3 regions of the Massilia sp. BKSP1R2A-1 genome follow, and region 2 is predicted to be linked to each of the others. Evidence: predicted binding sites of a transcription regulator. Region 2 holds the regulator's gene; each other region holds the start of a gene.

Region 1 (7,592 bases), on a different contig from region 2:
GCGGTTCGCGAGCGCGCACAGGTAGGAGGTTTCGGTATCGGCGATCACGACCTCGTCCGGGTCGCCCGTGAAGTCGAGGTCGGTCGTGCCGATGAGGGTGAAGACGCCCTCGTAGGGCATGGCGAAGACGATGCGCCCGTCCGGGTGCTGGAAGATGTAGGCGTAGCTGTGGTCGAACAGGCGCGGCACCACGATGTGGCTGCCCTTCACGAGGCGCAGGCGCCGCTGTGCCGTGGGAGCGGCGCCGCTGGCCACCGCATCGACCCGTCCCGCCCAGGGACCGGCTGCGTTGACCAGGCAGCGCGTGCGCACCCGTTTGCGCCCGCCTTCCCCTTCCAGCGTGACCACCCAGTGCCGCGCGTGCCGTTCGAAGCCGCTGCAGCGCGTGCGGGTGCGTACCTCGGCGCCGCGTTCATGGGCGTCGAGCGCATTGAGCACGACCAGCCGCGCATCGTCGACCCAGCCGTCCGAGTACACGAAGCCGCGCCTGAAGGCGGGCTTGAGCGGGCCGCCGGCGCGGTGCCCGGCCAGGTCGACCGCCCGCGAGCCGGGCAGGAATTCGCGCGGCGCCAGGCGGTCGTAGAGGAACAGGCCGGCGCGGATCAGCCAGGCGGGCCGCTGGCCGCTATCCTGGGGCATCACGAAGCGCAGCGGGTGCATGATGTGGGGCGCGCTGCGCAGCAGCACTTCGCGCTCGGCCAGGGCCTTGCGCACCAGGCCGAACTCGTAGTGTTCGAGGTAGCGCAGGCCTCCGTGCACCAGCTTGCTGGACGCCGAGGACGTGTGGGCGCCGAGGTCGTCCTTGTCGCACAGGAGCACCCGCAGGCCGCGCCCTGCCGCGTCGCGCGCGATGCCCGCGCCATTGATGCCGCCGCCGACCACCAGCACATCGTATTCGAACCCGCTGTCTTCCACCATGTCCGCCTCCACGCCGAATCGTCCCAGTGTAGGGAGACGCCCGCAGGCCCTCTTTGCCTGTATCAATTATGCGGAGAATGCGCGTGCTCGTGTGTAAAATCGCCACATGCACAACACGCCCGGCGCACCAGAGGTGCGCGCATGGGTCCGCATGCCCTCGGGCAAGCGCCTGGACCTGCTCAACCCCACCCCCTTCGACTGGGACGACGCCGACCTGGCGCTCGGCCTGGCCCGCACCTACCGCTGGGGCGGACACTCGGCCTGGCCGCTGCCGCTGTCGGTGGCCCAGCATTCGATCGCCGTGATGCTGCTGCGGCGGGCGGTGTCTCCCCGCCCTTCTCCGGTGCAGGAGCTGCGCGAGCTGCTGCACGACGCCGAGGAAGGCCTGCTCGGCTTCGACGCGGTCTCGGTCATCAAGCCCTTCCTGGGCGAGGGTTTCCGGGCCCTGACGCGGCGCCTCGAGCAGGCGGTCTTCCTGCGCTACGGCCTGCCCGCCTGGACCGAGAAGGAACACCGCCTGCACAAGCAGGCCGACCGCCTGGCCGCCGCTTCCGAAGCCGTGCACGTCACCGGCTGGACCCGCGAGGAAGTGCTGCGCACCCTGAAGATCCGCGCCCGGGTGCTGGAGCGCGACCCGCTGGCCGATCACTACGGCTGCACGCCCTGGGAACCGTGGGCGCCCGGCCTGGCCGCCGAGCGCTTCCTGCTTGAGCTGGAACGCCTCAAGCGCGAAGAAGGCCATGGATCCTGACCAGGCCATCGAACGCGGCGCCGCGCTGCTTGCCGATGCGGGCGCGATCCTGATCGCCGCGGGCGCGGGAATCGGCGTGGATTCCGGCCTGCCCGACTTTCGCGGCACCACCGGCTTCTGGCGCGCCTATCCGCCGCTGGCCCGTCTCGGCCTGGCCTTCCACGACATGGCCAACCCGGCCACCTTCGACGACGATCCGCATCTCGCCTGGGGTTTCTATGGACACCGCCTGGCCCTGTACCGGGCCACGCGGCCGCACGCCGGCTTCGCCATCCTGCGGGCCATCGCGGCACGCGCCCCTCATGGGGCCCACGTCTTCACAAGCAATGTCGACGGCCAGTTTCAACGCGCAGGATTCTCCGGGATTGTCGAATGCCACGGCTCGATCCACTACCTGCAGTGCACCCGTCCCTGCTGCCATGCCATCTGGCCGGCCACTGCCATCGCGCCGGAAGTCGACATGGACGCGTGCAGGCTGGTTTCGCCACTGCCGCAATGCCCGAACTGCGGCATGCTCGCGCGGCCGAACATCCTGATGTTCAATGACGGCGCCTGGCTGGCCGGCCGTACCGAGGCGCAATACGAGCGTTTCGCCGAGTGGCGCGCCGCCGCGCGCCGCCTGGCTGTCATCGAGATCGGCGCCGGTGTGGACATTCCCTCGGTGCGGCGAATGGCCGAGTCGCAAGGCGTCCCTGTCGTACGCATCAATCCGCGCGAAGCGGCGGTACGCAACGGGGTCGCACTGGAGATGGGCGCACTGCCGGCGCTGACGCTGCTGGCCGAGGCCTTAGGAATTGATAAAGATCAAATCTGACAGCTAAGTGCCTGATTCTTTTGAACATTCGCCAATATCCACAAGATCTGTGGATAAAGATGTGGAAAAGCACTACTTGACAAGCCGAAAGTCCAGTAATGGCGCGGGTTTCAACAAAATGCCCGTTTTGAAGTCAAAATCAAAGCCTCGTAAAATCAATGACTTACGTACGCACAGCTTTCGTGCAGCCTTAATACCTTAGGCAGATTCCTACAAAACCCGCCGGCGGGGGATAAGTCGTCAACATGCCTTCATCTGCGCTCATCTCGCGCGCTCATTTCCACGCATTTCTTGCCCGGTCTCTCACCAGCATCCGCACGCTCTCCGGCACCGGTGCGCGCAGGTGCCGGGACCCGGCGTCGAGCCAGGTGCTCTCCTCGAAATGCTTCAGCATGGCCGGGGTGATGAAGCGCGTGCGCGCCGCATACACGTGGCGGTCGCCCGTGGACGCCTGCTGCTTGATGAAGAAGCGGTTCGGGAGCACCAGGTGCAGGTGTTCGCGGGCGCGCGTCATCGCCACGTAGAGCAGGCGCCGCTCTTCCTCGATGTCGTCCTGGTTCCCCGTCGCCATGTCCGACGGGATGCAGCCGTCCACCACGTTCAGCACGTGCACGGATTTCCACTCCTGCCCCTTGCTCGAATGGATGGTCGAGAGGATCACGTAGTCTTCGTCGAGCAGGGGCGGCCCGGCGCGGTCGCTGGTGGCCTCGGGCGGATCGAGCGTGATCTCGGCCAGGAAGGCTTCGCGCGAACCGTGGCCGCCCGCCAGGGCGGCCAGCTGCTCGACGTCGGCCGCGCGCACCTGTGCATCGTCGTGCAGGCGCTCCAGGTGCGGCAGGTACCACTGCTTGACCAGTTCGATGTCGGCCGGCCAGCGCAGGCCCGGCGTGCGCAGGCGCCGGTACAGGGCGCAGAAAGCCTCCCAGTCGGCCTTGCTGCGCGCCGGCGGCGCGAAGCCCTCCAGCGCCGCCACCGGGTCGGGCGATGCCGCGATCGCGTCCAGCAGGCGGGTCGCGGTAGCCTGGCCGATGCCGGGGATCAGCTGCACGGTCCGGAAACCCGCCATGCGCCCGGCCGGATTCTGCACGAAGCGCAGCATCGCCAGCACGTCCTTGATATGGGAGGCTTCGAGGAATTTCAGGCCGCCGAATTTCACGAAGGGGATGTTCCGGCGCATCAGTTCAAGCTCCAGCGCCGCGCTGTGGCTGGCCGCACGGAACAGCACCGCCTGCTGGGTGAGCGCAATCCCGGCCTCGCGGTGCTCGAGGATGCGATTGCAGACCCAGCGCGCCTGCTCGGCCTCGTCGGGAATCAGGACCAGCTGCGGCTTGGCGCCGGAGGCCTTGTCGGTCCACAGCGTCTTCGCGTGGCGCTCCAGCGCGCCGGCGATCACCGCGTTCGAGGCGTCCAGGATGGGCTGGGTCGAGCGGTAGTTGCGCTCCAGCGTGATGACCTCTGCCGGGCGCGTGAATTCCTTGGGAAAGTCGAGGATGTTGCGGACCGTCGCGCCGCGGAAGGCGTAGATCGACTGGGCGTCGTCGCCCACCACCATCACGCCCTCGCCGCCCGGCTTCATGCCGGTGAGGATGGAGGCCTGCAGGCGGTTGGTGTCCTGGTATTCGTCGACCAGCACGTGGTCGAACAGGGCGCCGAGCTCGGGACCCAGCACCGGGTCGCCGGCCATCTCGGCCCAGAACAGCAGCAGGTCGTCGTAGTCGAGCACGTTCTGCTCCTGCTTGGCGTCGACGTAGGCGCCGAACAGGGTCTTGAGCTGGCCTTCCCACTCGCTGCACCAGGGGAAGGTCGACTGCAGCACCTGGTCCAACGGCGCGCGGCTGTTCACCACCCGCGAATAGATCGACAGGCAGGTGCCCTTGAGCGGAAAGCGTTTCTCTGTATTCGACAGGCCGATCTCGTGGCGCACCATGCCCATCAGGTCTTCCGAATCGCCGCGGTCATGGATGGTGAAGGATTCGTCGAGGCCGATGCGGCCGGCGTATTCGCGCAGCAGGCGCGCGCCGATCGCGTGGAAGGTGCCGGCCCAGGGCAGCGTGATCGGAGAACCGGCGCCATTCCGGCCCAGCAGGCGCTGCAGCACACCGCTGGCGCGCTGGCCCATCTCGCCCGCGGCGCGGCGCGAGAAGGTCAGCAGCAGGATACGCTGGGGATCGGCTCCCGACTGGATCAGGCGCGCCACCCGGTGCGCCAGGGTATTCGTCTTGCCCGAGCCGGCCCCGGCCACGACCAGCAGGGGACGCACCAGCTCAGCGCCGATGTCGTGCTCGACCGCGGCCCGCTGTTCGGCATTGAGGCTCGCGAACGGATCGCTTGGCACGGCAGGCTGGTCGATAACGGCGGACATGGGGGCGGCTGGGGTGAAAATGCCATACTGTACATTTGTCCAGTTGTGTTGCGCAAGCAGAAATCTGGACGGGCACAAGCATTGTCTTGGCCTGTCGCCCGAACATACCCGCTCTCTGGTCATGCATTACAAGCAAAAAAATCGCTAAGTCACGGATCTATAAAATATTTTCCGGATATCCACAAACTCTGTGAATAACTATGTGGAAAAGCGGGGGCTTGACACGCCGGACGCGGCCATTGATGCGGCTTTCAACAATTTGCCTATTGGGAAGGCAGCGCCGATAGCCCCAAAAATCAAGGGTTTACATGCATGTCCCGCCTGCGCATCAGGCCTGCACACAAAATTAACCTTAAAAAATTTATGTGCATAAGCCGGCTCTGCCTGACCCGCCTTCGAACCGCGCCGGCCAGTGCACAAAGCCGTTTCAGGCCGGGCGCAGGGCGGCGCCGCTGCGGCGCTTCGACGGGTCGAGCAGGACACGGGTGATGATCCGCGTGTCGACCGCATGCGACTTCAGGAATTCGAGGGCGGACAGCGTGCCGGCGGCGCGCATCAGGAGAATCGCGTCGTCGACGATGTCGCGCTGGCGCAGGTCGCACCTGGCCTCCCTGGCGTCGTCGGAGATGGCGTGGAGGGTACGCGGAGGATTCATCGTGCGCCTGCCCTTTCTGTCATGGATTGGTGGGGCTGCGAGCAGTATGGTCGAAGCCAGATCAATGTCAATACCCGATTCAGGTCAAAGGGACGATTCCGAATATGTGCTTGGACTGTACAAGCCGGGCAGCGCTGCGACACAGCCTCCTCGCGCCGCCTACAATGGCCGCGCCACCCATCGACGAACGAGGACACCATGAACACCCATCCCGACCCCGACATGAATCCCGGCGACGAAGCCGAACCCGGCACGCCCGGCGCCGGCGAAGACGTCTGCGAAATCTGCGCCGGCAGCGGCAAGCAGGCCGACGGCAAGCCCTGCCCGAACTGCGGCGGCAGCGGCCACGTCATGCGCGGGATCGGCGGCGGCTGAGGCCGGCCGGGTCCGCGTGGACAGGGCGCGCCGCCCACGGCGATAATGCGGCGATGGACTCGCCACCTTCCCGCCCCCGGCCCGCCTCGCTCACCGATCTCTTCGTCTCCTTCACCGTCCTGGCCCTGCAGGGCTTCGGCGGCGTGCTGCCGGTCGTCCAGCACGAGCTGGTCGAGCGCAAGCGCTGGCTGACGCAGGAGGAGTTCGTCGAGGACTGGGCGGTGGCGCAGATCATGCCCGGCCCCAACGTGGTCAACCTGGCCCTGACGCTCGGCGCGCGCTGGTTCGGCCTGCGCGGCGCCCTGGCGGCAATGGGCGGCCTGCTGGCCATGCCCCTGGTGCTGGTGCTGCTGCTGGCGGTCGTGCACGCGCAGTTCAAGGACGATCCGGCCGTCGGCGGCGCCCTGCGCGGCATGGCGGCGGTATCCGCCGGCCTGATCGCGGCGGCCGGCCTCAGGCTGTCGAGCGCGCTGGCCAGGAATCCCATTCCGCTTCCCATGTGCATCGCGATCGCGGCCGCCGGCTTCGTGCTGCTGGCGTGGGTGCGGGTCCCGCTGCTGTGGGTGCTGCCGCCGCTCGGCCTGCTCGGCTGCGTGCTGGCCTGGCGCCGCTTGCGGCCATGAACGCGCCGCAGCTGGTGTTCGGCTGGCACGACTGGCTCGACCTCTTCATCCACTACCTGATGCTGTCCCTGCTCTCGCTGGGCGGCGCGATCTCGGCCACGGGCGACATGCACCGCTACCTGGTCGAAGACAAGGGCTGGCTCAGCGAATCGCAGTTCAGCGAATCGGTCGCGCTGGCCCAGGCCGCGCCCGGCCCCAACGTGCTGTTCGTGGCCCTGATGGGCTGGCACGTGGGCATGAACACGGGCAGCCTGGCGGCCGCCTTTCTCGGGGTGGGCACCACCATGACCGGCATCCTGCTACCCTCCTCCGTCCTGACCTACCAGGTCGCCCGATGGGGCCACCGCAACCGCGAGCTGCGCGCGGTGCGCGCCTTCAAGCTGGGCATGGCGCCGATGGTGATCGGCATGCTGCTGGCGACCAGCTGGCTGCTGGCCACGGCGAGCAGCCGGGGCGGCAACCGCGACTGGGCGCTCTGGCTGCTGGCCGGCGCGAGCTGCCTCGTCATCTGGCGCACCCGCCTGCACATCCTGTGGCTGCTGGCCCTGGGCGCCGTACTGGGCGCGCTCGGCTTCGTATGACTGGCACGCGTGCGCGCAGCAGGGCATACTGGCGGCATCCCAACCAAGAAAAACAGTCATGCCAGACCTGCTCAACGAACACGCCTGCTTCGGCGGCGTGCAGCGCTTTTATTCCTTCGACTCCCAGGCGATCGGCCTGCCGATGCGCTATTCCGTCTACCTGCCGCCCGGGGCCGGCGACAAGCCCCTGCCGGTGCTGTTCTACCTGGCGGGCCTGACCTGCACCGAGGAGACCTTCATGACCAAGGCCGGCGCCCAGCGCGTGGCCGCCGAGGAAGGCATCATCCTGGTCGCGCCCGACACCAGCCCGCGCGGCGCCGGCGTGCCGGGCGAAACGGACGACTGGGACTTCGGCGCCGGCGCCGGCTTCTACGTCGATGCGCTCCGGGAGCCCTGGTCGCGCCACTACCGCATGTACAGCCACATCCTCGAGCTGCGCCAGCTGGTGCTCGACACGCTGCCGGCCGACCCGGCGCGCGTGGGCATCTTCGGGCACTCGATGGGCGGCCACGG
Region 2 (7,592 bases):
ATCTGTTCGAAGATGATGCGGTGATCGTAGCGGTAGAAATCCTCCGCGTGCATGAAGTCGGCGATGCGGTCCCACGCGGCGTTATCGCGCAGCAGGCCGCCGATGACGGACTGTTCTGCTTCGATGGAGTGCGGCGGGATGCGCAGGGAATCGACTTGCGGATCGGCTGGGGAATTCATGGCGGGCATTATACCTTCTCCTGTCACACGGCTGTCATAAATGACCGGTTTTTCAGGACGTAAAAAAAGCCGGGCGAACCCGGCTTTTTCGTTTTTACAACAAATGCTTATGCAGCTTCGCCGACGACAGCGATGGTGATTTCCGAGACGACGTCGGTGTGCAGCGCGACGGCAACCGGGAACTCGCCGGTGGTCTTCAGCGGGCCGGTCGGCAGGCGAACCTGCGACTTCTCGACTGCGAAGCCTTGCTTGCTCAGGGCTTCGGCGATGTCGAAGTTGGTGACCGAACCGAACAGACGGCCGTCCACGCCGGCTTTCTGGGCGATGGTGACGGTCATGCCGCTCAGCTTGTCGCCTTGCGCCTGGGCTGCCGACAGCTTTTCAGCTGCTGCTTTTTCCAGTTCGGCGCGCTTGACTTCGAACTCGGCCACGGCGGCCTGGGTAGCGCGGCGCGCCATCTTTTGCGGGATCAGGAAGTTACGTGCGTAACCGTCCTTGACTTTGACGACGTCGCCCAGGTTACCGACGTTAACAACTTTTTCGAGCAGAATAACTTGCATGTTTTTTTCTCCAGGATAACTGACTGACGTGCCGACGCTTAGGCGTTGTGCAGGTCGGTGTACGGCAGCAGCGCGAGGTAGCGTGCGCGCTTGATGGCGGTGTCGACCTGGCGCTGGTAGTGCGCCTTGGTACCGGTCAGGCGTGCCGGCATGATCTTGCCGTTTTCCTGGACGAAGTCCTTCAGGGTGTCCACGTCTTTGTAATCAACCTGCTCAACGCCGGCGGCGGTGAAGCGGCAGAACTTCTTGCGCTTGAACAGCGGGTTCTGCTGCTTGCGCTTGAGTTTTTCTTTGGCTTTGTTTTTGTCGAACTTTTTACCGAATGCCATTTTGAGGCTCCTGTATCTGTAATCTAAATAGGCCGTGTCGCTGGGCGACTATGCGGCACTGAAATCAATGATGTGAAACACCAAGGCTTTGCTGTTGCGGTTCTTTCTGGCGAGGAATCCCTCGAAGCGGTAAGCGGCGCCGAGTTCGGCGCTGTCCAGCCGGCCTGAAATCTGGCCCGCGCCAAGCGCAGGCATTTCAAACTCGACCAGCCTTGCCACCCCTGCTTCTTCCTGCTGCGAACTATGCTGCAGGATCACGCCCACGATGGGGACGCCGGCTGGGGTGTAACGCAGTACGTCACGCTCCGCGATGGTCGCGATGAGCTGGAACTGGTTCACTTCCGTTTAAAGGTTCCCGAGAAAAAACTCAGTGACAGCTTAAGCAGCGGCGGCCGGGGCAGCAGCTGCTGCTTCAGCGCGGTGGCTCTTGGCTGCGTCTTCGCGCTGGACCGACTTCATCATCGGCGACGGTGCGGTTTCGGCCTTCTTCATCTTGACGGTCAGGTGACGCAGGACGGCATCGTTGAACTTGAATGCGGTTTCCAGCTCGACCAGGGTCTCGTTGTCGCACTCGATGTTCATGCAGATGTAGTGGGCTTTCGGCAGCTTCTGGATCTGGTAAGCCATTTGACGGCGGCCCCAGTCTTCCACGCGATGGATGTTACCGCCGCGGCTGGTCACCGTGGTCTTGTAACGCTCGATCATCGCCGGGACTTGCTCGCTCTGGTCCGGGTGGACGATAAAAACGATTTCATAATGACGCATGCAACACTCCTTAAGGACGTTTAAACAAATGCCCACCTCGGCGTCAAGACGAGTGTGGGAAGGGAAAGCCCACGATCATAGCATGGATTGCGAACCGCAGCAACAGGACTAGAGCGCCTCCAGCCGGGTCACCCACATATCAAATCTGGGACAATGCGCTCGAATTTCCTGAAGTCCTGCCAGCTCGAGAATCTCAGGACCATGTAGTTTTTTGTCGTAGGCTTTGAAGATGTTTTTCAATCGATGAGATGGACTTGTCTCCACTGCTCCGTTCACGTTCTCGGGCGAGCCACTACGGTGCACTGCATCGTTCAGTAGCACTAGCTCAGCATCTCCACCACTCAACCATTCCACCACATGAGCGGGAACCGCGAACAGTAGCGCTTCGAACTCATATTTTTGGATATATGGCAAAAAGCGCTGGCCCCTTCCCTCCCCCACTCGAGCCACCATTTCTGCTTCAAGCTCGTCTACGGACAAAGTGCCGCGCCCTTTAAAGCCGTAGAAGTCGTAAAGGGTACTGACTCGATCGAATGATCCGAACAGCGCAGGCAGTTGCCCAGCCATTTTATCCAGACTCACATTACCACGAAGGTCGATGGCGGTAACCTGCTTTCCGAAAGGGGTCAGGTACGGCTTTAGTACGCGCTGGACAAACTCCCGCTCGGTCGCACCTTCGACGCTAATTGCCAAGCGCGTCATTCCGGCGTCCCTCCCAGGACATTCATCTCCCAGATATCACCGATCCGGTATTCTTTCATCCACTCCGAGACCTCGACCTCGCTCAGGCGACGAAAAGCCGATGCGTTTTCCACTTGATCGACAACGACCATGTCCTCCCAAGAAAATTGATTCGCTAACGTCACTGACTGCGTCGAAGCAATGATCTGCGTGATCTCACTCGCTGAGCGCATCATCGCGGCCAAGAGCTGCATAGCGAATGGATGCAAGCCAAGCTCAGGCTCATCCAAAAGAATGATAGTTGGCAATTTTGGCTGCAAGAGCAAGGTTGCCATGCAAATGAAACGCAGAGTTCCATCTGAAAGCATCGTCGCATCAAAGTAATCTTCACTTCCCTTGTGTTTCCAGCGCAGGCGAATAGTGTCGTTTGGCTCAGGCACGAACACAAAGTCATGAAAGTATGGGGCAACGCGTTGAATGGTATGGACTATGCGACGGTAATTTTCAGTTTCACGTATGTCATACAGGAAAGCAGCTAAGTTCTCCCCCTGTGGTAGCAGGCGCTCTGTTGCATGAATGCTATACGCACCCTTGACACGTGCTGTGTCGCTAGTGTCGTGAAAATGGTAAACCTTCCAGTCACGCAGGTAGCCCGCGACGTGCTGACTAGGCGTGCCGGTACCGGGCAGCGGGAGGCCTGACTCTGCCGCACCGGGCGGCGCGAGGTCTCGCACCTTCGTACCCCCTGCGTAGCCTATTTCACCACCGTGAAACAATGCCTGCTCACGTTTGAACACCAAACTATCGTCATTGGTCGCCACCATTGTGGCTCGGTAACCATTAGGCGAAAAATGGAGATCGATATGGAGCTCATCCGTTGTCTTGCGTCCAAAAAAAAGTGTGCGATCCGCGCCGTTTAGTCCGGCTCGCACGAAGAGCTGCAGCTCCTTTTCAAGCAAACGATTCATGAACTTGAAGAAGCTGATGAAATTCGATTTGCCAGCCCCATTCGGACCAATGAGGACATTCAATCTCTTCAGCTCTAGATCAAGCGAACGTATTGAGCGAAAACCGCTAAGCTTAATGTGCTGAAGGCACCCGAGCTTTGCCATGTAGTTACCTTTTGAAAATTTTTCTGCGGAGCATGCTTCGCCGGCCGACTGTAGGCGGCATGTTCAAACGGTGCGTAGAACGCACCCCGCGCGTAACTTACACACAAACCGCGCTTGAGACAACGAAATAGCTTGCGTTTGCTCGAACACTGTATAAAAATACAGTCTCGAATGATATCAGTGGTACATCCATGCTCAAGCTCACTGCAAGGCAAGAACAGATCCTCAACCTGATCAAGGAAGCGATCGAGAACACCGGTTTCCCGCCGACCCGCGCCGAAATCGCGGCCGAACTGGGCTTCAAGTCGGCCAATGCCGCCGAGGAACATCTGCAGGCGCTGGCGCGCAAGGGCGCCATCGAGATTTCCCCGGGCACCTCGCGCGGCATCCGCCTGGTGGGCGCCTCGGTCGAACAGATCCCGATGCCGCCGGCCGCCCTCATGATGTCGCTGCCGCTGGTCGGCCGCGTGGCCGCCGGCTCGCCCATCCTGGCCCAGGAACACGTGGAAGCCACCTATTCCGTCGACGCCGCCATGTTCTCGGCCCGTCCGGACTTCCTGCTGAAGGTCAAGGGCTGGTCGATGCGCGATGCCGGCATCTGCGATGGCGACTTCCTGGCGGTCAAGAAGATCGACAGCGCCAAGAACGGCCAGATCGTGGTCGCCCGCCTGGGCGAGGAAGTCACCGTCAAGCGCTACCGCAAGACCGGCAACATGGTCGAGCTGTTGCCGGAAAACCCTGACTTCAAGGTCATCCAGGTATCGCCGGAAGACGAATTCGCACTCGAAGGCCTGGCCGTGGGGCTGATGCGCAGCTGGCACTGAGTCCGCGCTTCACACGCACAACGGGGTAGTCGGGGCCGCTGGCCTCGACTACCCCGTTTTTTATTGGCGCATTCGTCTTACTGGATCTTCTTGTCCGCCCAGTAGGAATCCTTCTTGGCGTCCTTGACCATCTTGTTGTGCTGCTCCACATAGCTTTCCGTCGCCTTGCGCCAGGCGTCGAAATCGGCCAGCAGCAGCTTCGAGCTCACCCTCGCCTCTTCGCTCAGGTTTTCCTGCAGCTGGGCCAGGTAGGCGTTCGACTTCTCCGTCTCTTCCTTGTTCATCAGCTTCTGGATGTCGGCGGGAATGCGCTTGGCCAGGGGCATGGAATTGTTCAGGTGGGTGACGTACTTGTTGTAGCACTCCTGCCAGGCCTTCACGGCCGCACCGATGCGGTCGATATCGGCGTTGATCTTCGACATCGCCGGAATGCGCGGCGCCACGCAGCGGTACTCGCCCGTCTTCAGGTCGGCGCCATCGTAGCCCTTGATCCAGTAGTCGATGTCGGCGCGGCGCTTGGCGCGCTGGTCGATCAGCTCGAGCGAGGCGATCGCGACCTTGTTGCCCTTGGCAGCCGCCTTCTTGAACAGCTCGACCGCCTTCGCCTCGTCGACCTGCCCCGCCTCGCCGTAGAAATACATCTGGCCGAGGGCCTGCTGGGCGGCCGGATTGCCGGCATTGGCGAGCTTGGTGTAGAGCTTCATGGCGCCCGCGTAGTCCTGCTTCTCGAACAGGGCGTTGGCGTCTTCCAGTTCGCCGGCAAAGGCGGCGCCGCACAGCAGCAGGGAGGCAAGGAACAGCTTGGTCTTCATGGTCGCACACGGTGAGGGATGGAGCCCCATGATAGCGGCAAGTGCGCCGCTCGCTCAACCGTTGAAACAATTCCGGCAGCCAGGGCTGCCGGAAAGCTTAGCGCCGGGTAGGGGCCACAACCGGTGGGGCCGGCTTCGTGCTGGGCTTACGATCCATCAGCAGGCGCCGATCGTCATTCTGGCGGCGCTGCTGCTCGATGTACATGCGCTTTTCCTCGTCGGCGCGCATGGCCATGCGCAGGTTTTCTTCCTTGGCGAAGGCGTCCGTCGCTTTATGCCATTCCATCTGCTTGCTGGCGACGGTGTTGACGTCGGCGATGGCCTTCGCCTTCAGGCTGGCATAGACCGCCTGCACATGGTCGCGGGCGCGCTTGACTTCCGATGGCGTCATCATGCCCAGCACCTCGGCAGGAATATGCTTGCCGTCCGATACCGTCGCATTGAAGTTGGCCATGAAGCCCTGCTGGCAGGCGCGCCAGCTGTCGATGGCATCCTTGGTGGCCTTGATTTCCTCGTTGGTCCTCGAGGCCTCCGGGATCGCCGGCATCGGGCAGTCGAACTTGCCTGCACGCAGGTCGGCGCCGTCGTATTGCTGGGTCCAGTAGGCAATCTCGGCGCCATGGATCTTGCGCCGGTCGAGGACAGCCAGCGACTCCTTCGCGCCCGCGTTGCCGGCCGCCGCCGACTTCTCGAACCAGCGCCGCGCGGCGTCCAGGTCTTCGCCGGTGCCTTCGCCGAACCAGTGCATTTCGCCCAGGCGCAGCTGCGCGTCCGGGTTGCCGGCATCGGCGAGGCGGGTAAACATCGCCATCGCCTTGCCGTAGTCCTTGGCCGCCAGCAGCCGGTTCGCCTCCGCCAGATCATCCGCGGCCAGGGCGCCGCAGCTGACGAACAGCAGGGACAACAGGAATCTCCGCATGATTACCCTCCAAATATTGTCATTAGGAGTTCATCCTAGAACGGAGTCATGCCGCACTCAAGCTCCAAAGGGGGAATGAGGGCGATCCAGCGCGATTTCATGCAGATAGGGCAGCGCGGAAGTCCTCGAGCAGGTCCTCGGTGTCTTCGATGCCCACCGAGACCCGGATCAGGGACTCGGCGATGCCCATGCTGGCGCGGCGCTCGGCGCCCATCTCGAAGAAGATGGTATGCGCCACCGGAATCACCAGGGTACGGGTGTCGCCGAGGTTGCTGGCCGGGATGGCAAGCTTGAGGCGGTTCAGGTAGTCGAAGGGATCGATGCTCTCCTTCAGCTCGAAACTGAGGAGCGAGCCGCCCGCACGGAAGAGTTCGCGCGTGATGCCGTGCTGCGGATGCGAAGCCAGGCCCGGATAATGGACCGCCGCGACACGTTCATCCGACTCCAGCATCTGCGCCAGCGCCAGCGCATTGGCGCTGGTGCGCTCCATGCGCAGGGCCAGGGTCTCGGCGCCGACCGCGATGTGGTGGGCCGCTTCCGGTCCCAGGGCCGCGCCGAAGTCGCGCAGGGCCTTGGCGCGCAGCTGGGCCAGGCCCTGGTTGGCGGCCGGCTGCTTGCGGAAGTTCTGCGCGATGTTCGGATACAGGCTCCAGTCGAACAGGCCAGTGTCGGTCAGGGCGCCGCCCAGCGCATTGCCGTGGCCGCCGATCGATTTGGTCAGCGAGTTCACCACCAGGCCCGCGCCCACGCTCTTCGGGCGGAAGAGATAAGGCGTGGTCATGGTGTTGTCGACCACGTAGAGAATGCCGCGCTCGCGGCACAGCTGGCCGATGCGCGCCAGGTCGGCGACCTGGGTGCGCGGGTTGGCGATGGTCTCCACGAAGACCATGCGCGTCTCCGGCTTGAGCGCCGCTTCCACCTGGGCCACATCTGTCGCGTCGACGAAGTCCACCGCCACGCCCTGCCCCGCCACCGTCTGCCACAGGCTGTTGGTGTTCCCGAACAGGAAGGAGGACGAGACGATGTGGTCGCCGCTCTTGAGCAGCGCCTGGAACAGGGCGCCGATCGCGCCCATGCCGGTGGCAAAGCACAGGGTGCCGACACCGTCTTCCATCTTCGTGATCTTGTCCTCCAGTGCGCCGACCGTCGGGTTACCCTGGCGGCCGTAGCGGAACCCGGGCTCCTTGCCCTGGAAGACCGCGGCCAGCTGGCGCGCATCGCCATAGCCGAAGGCCACCGAGGTGTGCACCGGCTTGTGCAGCGAGCCCTGCTCGATGCTCTTCCTGCGGTCGTTGTGCAGGATGGTGGTGGTGAAGCCGTACTCCCGGTCGCTCATGGCGCTTCGACCGCCGGGGTATTCAGGTTCAGCTGGGTGCGCACCGGGTCCTCGACCTGGTTCTTCTTCGGATTG
Region 3 (7,592 bases), on a different contig from region 2:
GCTGCGCAGGGTCACGGTCGATGTTTCGGCCAGCGTGAAGTTAAAACGCTGCACATCGTTATCGTAGGTGAAGTTGCCGGTGAAGGAGATGTTGTCGGCGTGGGCGATCGAGGCGAATCCGAACAGGGCGAGTGTGACGAGTTTCTTGAGTTTCATTACAGCGGCTCCTTTGGAGAGTTGGTCAAAAGTACGCCGCCGACTTTTAGCAAAGAGTATGCCTGCCCGCTAAGTCAATGTTAAATAAGGGAAAATGTTTCATGGCACAATCGAAATGTAAAACTGCTCGACAGTACCATTTGAGAGAGCTTACCCGGACTGCATATGCAGCCCGGATGAAGCGGTGAATCAGGCCTTGGCTTCGCCGCCCAGGGCCTCGACGACGTCGGCCAGCAGCTTGGCCAGCTCGCCCGTCATCAGGGTGATGTCGTTGTCGAAACGCTCGTCGTCGCTGTAGGTGACGGCTTCGCCTTCCTTGATCACGTCCAGCGGCTTGATGCTCTTGATCGCCAGCGACTCGGTCAGCACGAAGCTGATGCGGTCGTTCCAGGTCATGGCCAGGCGGGTGCACTGCTTGCCGGCGGCGATGTGGCGGCGGATGTCGTCCGGCTCCAGGGTGTGCTTCACGTAGCGCACGGCCGCGCGGCTTTCGCCGGTGGCGCGCAGTTCGGTGTCCTGGTCGATGGTGAAGCCATACGGCGCTTCGTCGGCTTCCAGCCAGCCGGTCATGACGGCCACCGGGGATTTCTGCACGCGCAGCGATTCGAGCGGCATGCGGTCCACGGCTTTCAGCAGCATCTTGATGACGTCGTCCGCTTTTGCCGGGCTGGCGGCGTCGACCACCAGCCAGCCGTTGACCGGGTCGATCCAGACCCAGACGTTGCTGCGGATCGAGAAGGCGCGCGGCAGCAGTTCGTCGGCCACGCGTTCCTTCAGGTCCTTCATTGCCTTCTTGCCCGGCGGGAAGCCCTGCTGTTCTTCCAGCTCGGCGGCCTTGGCCTTGGCGACCTGGTTGATGACCGAGCTCGGCAGCAGCTTCTTCTCGCTGCCCAGCATCATCAGCATCTGCTTGTTGACGACGTGGACCAGCTTGCCGTTACCGCGTGGCGAATCCCAGCCCTGGCGCAGCAGTTCGTTGCTGCTGGCGGGCGTGAAAGCCTGCGACTGCAGCGCTTCTTCCATCTGTTCCGGGTTGAATGCCCAGGGAGCGGGCAGGCGATAAATCTGGAGATTCTTGAACCACATACGCGTGTTATCCGATTGTTTGCAAAATTCTGGGGAACGACATTCTAGCTGCTCAGCGGCAATCCAAGCCGGCAGCGGTGGGAAAAAAGTTAATCTGTTGTCGGGTCGCCAACGGCCTCGACGATGGCTTCCGGCATGGTGTCATCGAACAGGCGCAGCTGCTCGACCGTCTCGGTATCGCCCAGCCGCACCCCGACGCCCAACAGGCGCACGGGGCGGCTGGCGCGGGCCCAGCCGGTCTCCATGAGACGCGCATAGGTCGGAATATGTGGCGCATAGCCAACACACTCCACCGTCGTCTGCTGGAAGTCCGAGAACTTGATTTTCACGAAAAGCTTGTTGATGAACTTTTCGGCACCGTTGCGCTTGATACGGCCGAGCAAGTGCTCGTAGAGGTCAGGCAGGAGCTTCAGGCAGCTGTCCAGGTCGGGTACGTCCGGTGTATACGTTTCCTCGGTGCTGATCGACTTGCGCTCGCGCGAGGTGTTCACTTCGCGCGTATCGACGCCGCGGCAGAGGCTATACAAACGGTAGCCGAAGCTGCCGAAGTGCTCGGTCAGCCGCTCGATGGGCCAGCTGCGCATGTCGCCGCAGGTCTGCAGGCCGAGCCGGTTCATCTTCTCGGCCGTCACCTTGCCCACGCCATACAGCTTCTTGACCGGCAACGCGGCCACGAAGGCGTCGACCTCTTCCGGGCGGACCAGGAACAGGCCGTCCGGCTTGTTCCAGTCGCTGGCAATCTTGGCCACGAACTTGTTCGGCGCCACGCCGGCCGAGGCGGTGATGCCGACGGTCTCGAAAATGCGGCGCCGGATCTCCTGCGCGATCAGGGTGGCGCTGCCCTTGCAGTGCGGCGAATCGGTGACGTCGAGGTAGGCTTCGTCGAGCGAGAGCGGCTCCACCAGTTCCGTATAGTCGCGGTAGATGTCCATGATCTGGCGCGAGGCGATCCGGTATTTTTCCATTGCCGGCGGGATCACCAGCAGGCCCGGGCACAGCTTCATGGCCTGGGCCGTGGCCATGGCCGAATGGATGCCGAAGCGGCGCGCCTCGTAGTTGCAGGTGGCGATCACGCCGCGCTGGTCGGGACGGCCGCCGACGGCGAGCGGACGCCCGCGCAGCGAAGGATCGTCGCGCATCTCGACCGATGCATAGAAACAGTCGCAATCGCAGTGGATGATTTTACGGAGCGGAGCGTTCACACGGGCGGCGGGGGCGACTACTGTAATTGCATACAGTATCGGTGCAAAGTGGAGTTTCTGCAATACCGTAGGGTGGACGGCTTCGCCGTCCGGGCGTTCGACTATCCGATGCACTGACGCGCACAGATTATTCACCGACTGTTTGAACGCGCGTTCGTAATTCCGGGCACCTGCCCGAAATTACCCCGTCCACGCTACGAAAAAGCGGAATTCAACACCCCAAAAAAAAAGAACGCGCGGCATGCCGCGCGTTCCCGGATGAAGGCGGCGCAAGGGGAGCAGCGCCGCTTCGTCCTCGACTGTTACCAGCTCAGCTTCAGGCTGTACTTGCCGCTGGTCGAGCCGGTGCCGCCGCTGTAGTACACCACGCGCACGTAGCGGGTCGACGCTGCGGTGCCGGTGTTGGCGCTGGTGACGCTGTCCACCGCGCCGGCCGGGTTTTCGCTGGCGCCCAGCTGGGTGCCGGAGCTGTTGTACACGTACAGGTCGTAGTCGGCGGTGCTGCTGCCCGGGGTCATGGTGGCGCTCAGGGTTTTGCCGGCCGGCAGGTCTACGCGGAAGTAGTCCGTGTCGGTGGTGCTGCCCAGATTGCCGTTGACGGTGGTGCCGGTGGTCGAGATCAGGTTGGCGGTGCCGGTCGTGTTGTTCGACTCCGTCTCATTGATCGTCGGGCCGGTCGGCGTGGTGCCGCCGCCGATTGCCGCGTTCACGGCGGCGGTGGCGTCCACGATGCCGGTGCCGCAGCCCGAGCAGGTCGCCGGGAAGGCGCGCGCGGTCGACTTCAGCATGCTTTCCACCTGGTCCGGGGTCAGGGTCGACTTGGCCGCGAACATCAGGGCGGCGACGCCGGCCACGTGCGGGGTGGCCATCGAGGTGCCCTGGTAGCCGGCGTAGTTGTCGGCGCCCGGCGCGTTGGTGCCCGCGTTCAGGGTCGAGATCACGCTGTAGCTGCCGTCGCCGCCCGGGGCTGCGACGTCGACCAGGGTGCCGTAGTTCGAGTACGACGCACGGCCGCCGGTCTTGCCGGTCGCCGCGACCGCGACCACGCCCGAGCAGTTCGCCGGGCTGGCGTTGCTGACGTTCATGTTGTCGTTGCCGGCCGCCACCACCACCACCGCGCCGCGCGAGCGGGCGCCGTTGATGGCGTTCTGGGTCGTTGCATCGCAGGCGCCGCCGCCGCCCAGCGACAGGTTCAGCACCTTGGCCTTGTTGGCATTGGCCGGCACGCCGCTCACGGTGCCGCCCGAAGACCAGGTGATCGCGTCGGCGATATCCGAGGTGTAGCCGCCGCACTTGCCGAGCACGCGCACCGGCACGATCTTGGCGTTGTACGCCACGCCGGCCACGCCCAGGCTGTTGTTGGTGCGTGCGGCCACGGTGCCGGCCACGTGGGTGCCGTGCCAGCTCGAGTTCGAGGCCGGCGAGCCGGCGTAGCATTCGCCCGCGACCACGCGGTCGCCCGGGTCGCTCGCATCGGTGTCGCGGCCGTTGCCGTCGTTGCCGATGGTGGCGCTGCTGATGAAGTCATAGCCCTGCAGGATCTGGCCGCTCAGGTCGGCGTGCGGACGGTAGCCGGTGTCGATCACGGCCACGACCACGCCGGTGCCGGTGGACAGGTCCCAGGCGGTCGGCAGGCGCAGGCCGCCGACCGAGTCGGTGTAGTGCCACTGCTGGGCGTAATACGGGTCATTCGCCGTCGCCATGTGGGTCATGATGCGGTCAGGCTCGGCGTACTCGATGTTCGGATCGCGCGCCATCATCTCGGCGGCCAGCTTCTTCACCTCGTTCAGGTGCTTGCGGCCATTGAGCTTGAAAACACGGGCGCCGGTCGAGATCGCGTGGCTCTCGCTGACCAGCATGCCGAACTCCTGGCCGGCGCGCTCGAGGCGGGCCTTGCGGTCGGCGCTCAGGGCGGTGGCGACACGCGCCTGGGCCTGGCCGACGGCCTTCGATGCCGGGACGGCATCCTTGTACTTCACGATAATGCGATCAGTCTCCAGGATGAACTTCTGCTCCGCCGCTCCGGCCGCCGTGGCGGCAAGCGCCAGCGAGACCGCAGCACACATCTTCAACATGGCAGGATGAATCGAACGCGTTTGCTTCATGTTTCTTCCTCATTGTGATGTTTTCCGTCAAGCGAAATGACCCTCGCCTGTGTCGTTGTAAACGGTATCAACCCTGGGACAAACCGCGGGTCAAACCCGTGCCGTCTGAATGCGGCGAAATGAGCGTACTCCGAAAGGAAGAGCTTGCGCGCGACAATTCGATACAATTTCGGCGTATTAACAACACTAGACGGCCCCAATGTTGAAGAAACCTATTTTCTTCGGCGAAACGTTAAATTTGGCAAATATCGTACGCCACAATTATATTGACGTTTATCAAAGCAGCTTGCTCAGCAATAAGGTATAGGGCTACTCAGCCGCCGCAGCTGGAGGTATCCCATTTCCAGTTGTTGGTGAACGGGTCGAGTACCCGGGGAGCTTCCCAGCGTTCGGTATGGCCGTTCGCGAAGGTGCGCACGCAGCTGCCGTTGACGCAGCGGTTGGTGCAGGCCAAGGTCCGGCCGCGTGGCGGCGCCGACGGACGGGACTGGGCCGCGCGCTCTTTCGCCAAAGCTGTCTGAGCGAAGACCTTGTCGAAGGACGCCGGCTTCGACCGTGGTCCCCGGTTCTCGAACGTTTCGACGATCTTGCATGCCTCTCCCGGCGCCGACTGTTCGCGGCATTGCGCCAGCGCCACCTTTTCGGCCTGCACCCGGTCGGTCTCGAGCTGGTGGAAGGAGTAGCTCGGCGACGCCGCGGTGACGCGCGTCCACGCGCCCCACTTCGTCAAGACCTCGCACTTGGCCGCGGCATCCTTCAGGTCCGCCGCGCATCCGTCCAGGGCGGCCTGACGTGCCTTCGCCTCGCTGCTGTAGCGATAGGCATAGAACTGCGCCAGCAACTGCCCCTCGGCGCTCCTGGCGTAGGCCCAGGCGAGCCATTCGCCGCCGGGCTCCCAATACAGTGCGTTGAACTTGCAGCCCTTGGCCTGCTTGCGGCACGCCTTCATGGCTTCGTCACGCGCCTTTTCCGGCGTGTCGCGCATGACGGCCGTCGTCGTCGTCGGGCTCTTGGCGATGGCGATCGCCGCGGGATCGCTGCTCCATGCCAGCAGCTTGCAATCCGGCCCGCGTTCGCGGCATCCGGCCAGGGCTTCGAGCTTCGTCTCCTCGAGGTCCTTTCCTTCCGTGACGGTGAAGGTATGACCGTTCGACGAACTGGCCACCGCAACGGCGGCAGAGGCGGAGCCGGCACCAAGGGCCAAGGCCAGGAAGGAAGAAGCAAGGATGCGATGGAAATTCATGATGACTCTCGTGATTGCGGGAGTCACCATCATTTCCCGAGAGCATCTTTTTCGCCAGACCATCTGCGACGGATGCGGCAAATTCCGGAATGGACAGGCCATTCCGGGGAATACGTTCACATCTGGCGCAGGGCCGGCTGGGATTGGAAGCCGGCGCTGACCTGCAGCACCTCGGGCCGGCCTTTCAGGCGGATCTCGACCTGCCCCTCGCGGCGGTAGATCGCTTCGATGCGGCGGCGGTTGACGATGGCGCCCCTACTGACCTGGATGAACTCTTCCGGGTCGAGCTGGGCCGCCAGGTCCTTCACGGGCACCCGGATCAGGGCTTCGACCTGGCTGGTGGCTACCCTGGTGTACTTGGCGTCGGACTGGAAGAAGATCACCTCGTCGACGGTGATCACGCGCACCATGCTGCCGACCGAGGCCTGGATCCAGGACAGGTAGCGCGGCGCCTGCACGGACGCTGCGGCCGGCGCCTGCTGCGCGGCCGGCGCCGCGGGCTGCTCGAGCCGGCTGCGCAGCCGTTCGATCGTCTCCAGCAGACGCCCCCGGTTGAGCGGCTTGACCAGGTAGTCGACCGCGCCGACGTCGAAGGCGTCCAGCGCATGCTGACCGTAGGCCGTCAGGAAGACGATGGCGGTGCCGGGCGGACGCATGCGGGCGACGTCCAGGCCGGTCGCCTTGGGCATATTGATGTCGAGGAAGGCGACGTCCGGCGCATGCTGGCGCAGCGCGGCCAGGGTCGCCGCACCGTCGCCCGTTTCGGCCACGACGACGAGTTCCGGCCACAGGTCGGCCAGCGCCTCCTTCAGTTCGGCCAGCAGCAGCGGTTCGTCTTCGGCCAGCAATGCGGTGGGCATGTTCAGTCTTTCCTTTCCTGGAGGGGGATCACGATGGTGGCGGTGAAGCCGGCGCCCGGCTCGGCGCCGACCTCCAGCCAGGCCGCGGTGCCGAACATGGCCTCGAGGCGCTGGCGGATGTTCGACAGGCCGACGCCGGTGCCGCCCACGCTCGACAGGCCGGCGCCGTTGTCGGCCACGCGCAGGCGCAGCTGGCCGCCAGCCACGCTGGCCGACAGCACGATCTCGCCCTGCTCGCTGCCCGCGATGCCGTGCTTGATGGCGTTCTCGACCAGCGAGATCAGCATCGCCGGCGGGAAGGGATGCTCGAGCAGCTCGTCGGGCAGGATGAAGCGGTAGGCCAGGCGCTCGCCCATGCGGATCTTCATGATGGCGAGGTAGTGCATGGCCAGGTCCATCTCGCGCACCACGGTCGAGTCCTCGGCGCGCAGGTCGTCCATGGCGCTGCGCAGGTAGGCGATCAGGTGGTCGAGCATGTCTTCGCCGGCCTCGACGCTGCTGCGGTAGAGGTGGCGCACGTTGGCCAGGGTGTTGAACAGGAAGTGCGGTTCGATCTGGGCCTGCAGGATGCGCAGCTGGGTTTCGACGGCGCGGCCATGCAATGCGTCGCGCTGGCGCTCGGCCGACACCTTCGCCAACTGGTCGCGCAGGGGCGCCAGCAGCTGGGTGTCGATATATTGCATTTGCGCGAGGGCGTCGAGCGGCGTGGCGAACAGCGCGAGCTTGTGCCAGCCGCCGCGCAGGACGGAACGCGCGAGCACGTTCTGGCCACCGCCATCGTTCAGGCGTACGCACACCAGCAGCTTCATCGGGCAGTTGGTCCACACCAGTTCATACTCCGGGCTGCCGTCCAGCTCGCGGACCAGCAGGCGTGGATGCGGGGTGTACCACTGGCGGCCGAGGCCCGGCATGGTCCGGTCGGTCAAGCGTTCCAGCATCG

Evidence for each region. Region 2 encodes LexA, which represses DNA repair genes until DNA is damaged. Its sites were predicted from a motif close to ACTGTATNNNNATACAGT; they were not measured.
Region 1: a site for LexA is predicted at 4,872-4,889, ahead of ACQ7JA_RS16180 (ATP-dependent helicase). Genes of this name have one in related genera too.
Region 3: a site for LexA is predicted at 2,464-2,481, ahead of dinB (DNA polymerase IV). Genes of this name have one in related genera too.

The regions. Positions count from the first base shown of each region.
Region 1 covers NZ_JBOBRE010000010.1:53,458-61,049, forward strand. The annotation lists gene glpD (glycerol-3-phosphate dehydrogenase) at 1-918, opposite strand, end outside; gene ACQ7JA_RS16170 (phosphohydrolase) at 1,025-1,669, shown strand; gene ACQ7JA_RS16175 (SIR2 family NAD-dependent protein deacylase) at 1,659-2,483, shown strand; gene ACQ7JA_RS16180 (ATP-dependent helicase) at 2,758-4,845, opposite strand; gene ACQ7JA_RS16185 (hypothetical protein) at 5,273-5,500, opposite strand; gene ACQ7JA_RS16190 (hypothetical protein) at 5,699-5,875, shown strand; gene ACQ7JA_RS16195 (chromate transporter) at 5,929-6,498, shown strand; gene ACQ7JA_RS16200 (chromate transporter) at 6,495-7,079, shown strand; gene fghA (S-formylglutathione hydrolase) at 7,138-7,592, shown strand, end outside.
Region 2 covers NZ_JBOBRE010000008.1:241,389-248,980, reverse strand. The annotation lists gene ACQ7JA_RS14625 (replicative DNA helicase) at 1-179, opposite strand, end outside; gene rplI (50S ribosomal protein L9) at 287-739, opposite strand; gene rpsR (30S ribosomal protein S18) at 778-1,068, opposite strand; gene priB (primosomal replication protein N) at 1,117-1,407, opposite strand; gene rpsF (30S ribosomal protein S6) at 1,447-1,833, opposite strand; gene ACQ7JA_RS14600 (DUF4276 family protein) at 1,942-2,535, opposite strand; gene ACQ7JA_RS14595 (AAA family ATPase) at 2,532-3,626, opposite strand; gene lexA (transcriptional repressor LexA) at 3,818-4,450, shown strand; gene ACQ7JA_RS14585 (tetratricopeptide repeat protein) at 4,528-5,262, opposite strand; gene ACQ7JA_RS14580 (tetratricopeptide repeat protein) at 5,360-6,181, opposite strand; gene ACQ7JA_RS14575 (cystathionine gamma-synthase family protein) at 6,279-7,517, opposite strand; gene purF (amidophosphoribosyltransferase) at 7,514-7,592, opposite strand, start outside.
Region 3 covers NZ_JBOBRE010000006.1:185,513-193,104, reverse strand. The annotation lists gene ACQ7JA_RS11605 (DVUA0089 family protein) at 1-156, opposite strand, end outside; gene ACQ7JA_RS11600 (recombination-associated protein RdgC) at 346-1,242, opposite strand; gene dinB (DNA polymerase IV) at 1,332-2,423, opposite strand; gene ACQ7JA_RS11590 (S8 family serine peptidase) at 2,747-4,549, opposite strand; gene ACQ7JA_RS11585 (DUF4189 domain-containing protein) at 4,863-5,792, opposite strand; gene ACQ7JA_RS11580 (LytR/AlgR family response regulator transcription factor) at 5,909-6,652, opposite strand; gene ACQ7JA_RS11575 (sensor histidine kinase) at 6,655-7,592, opposite strand, start outside.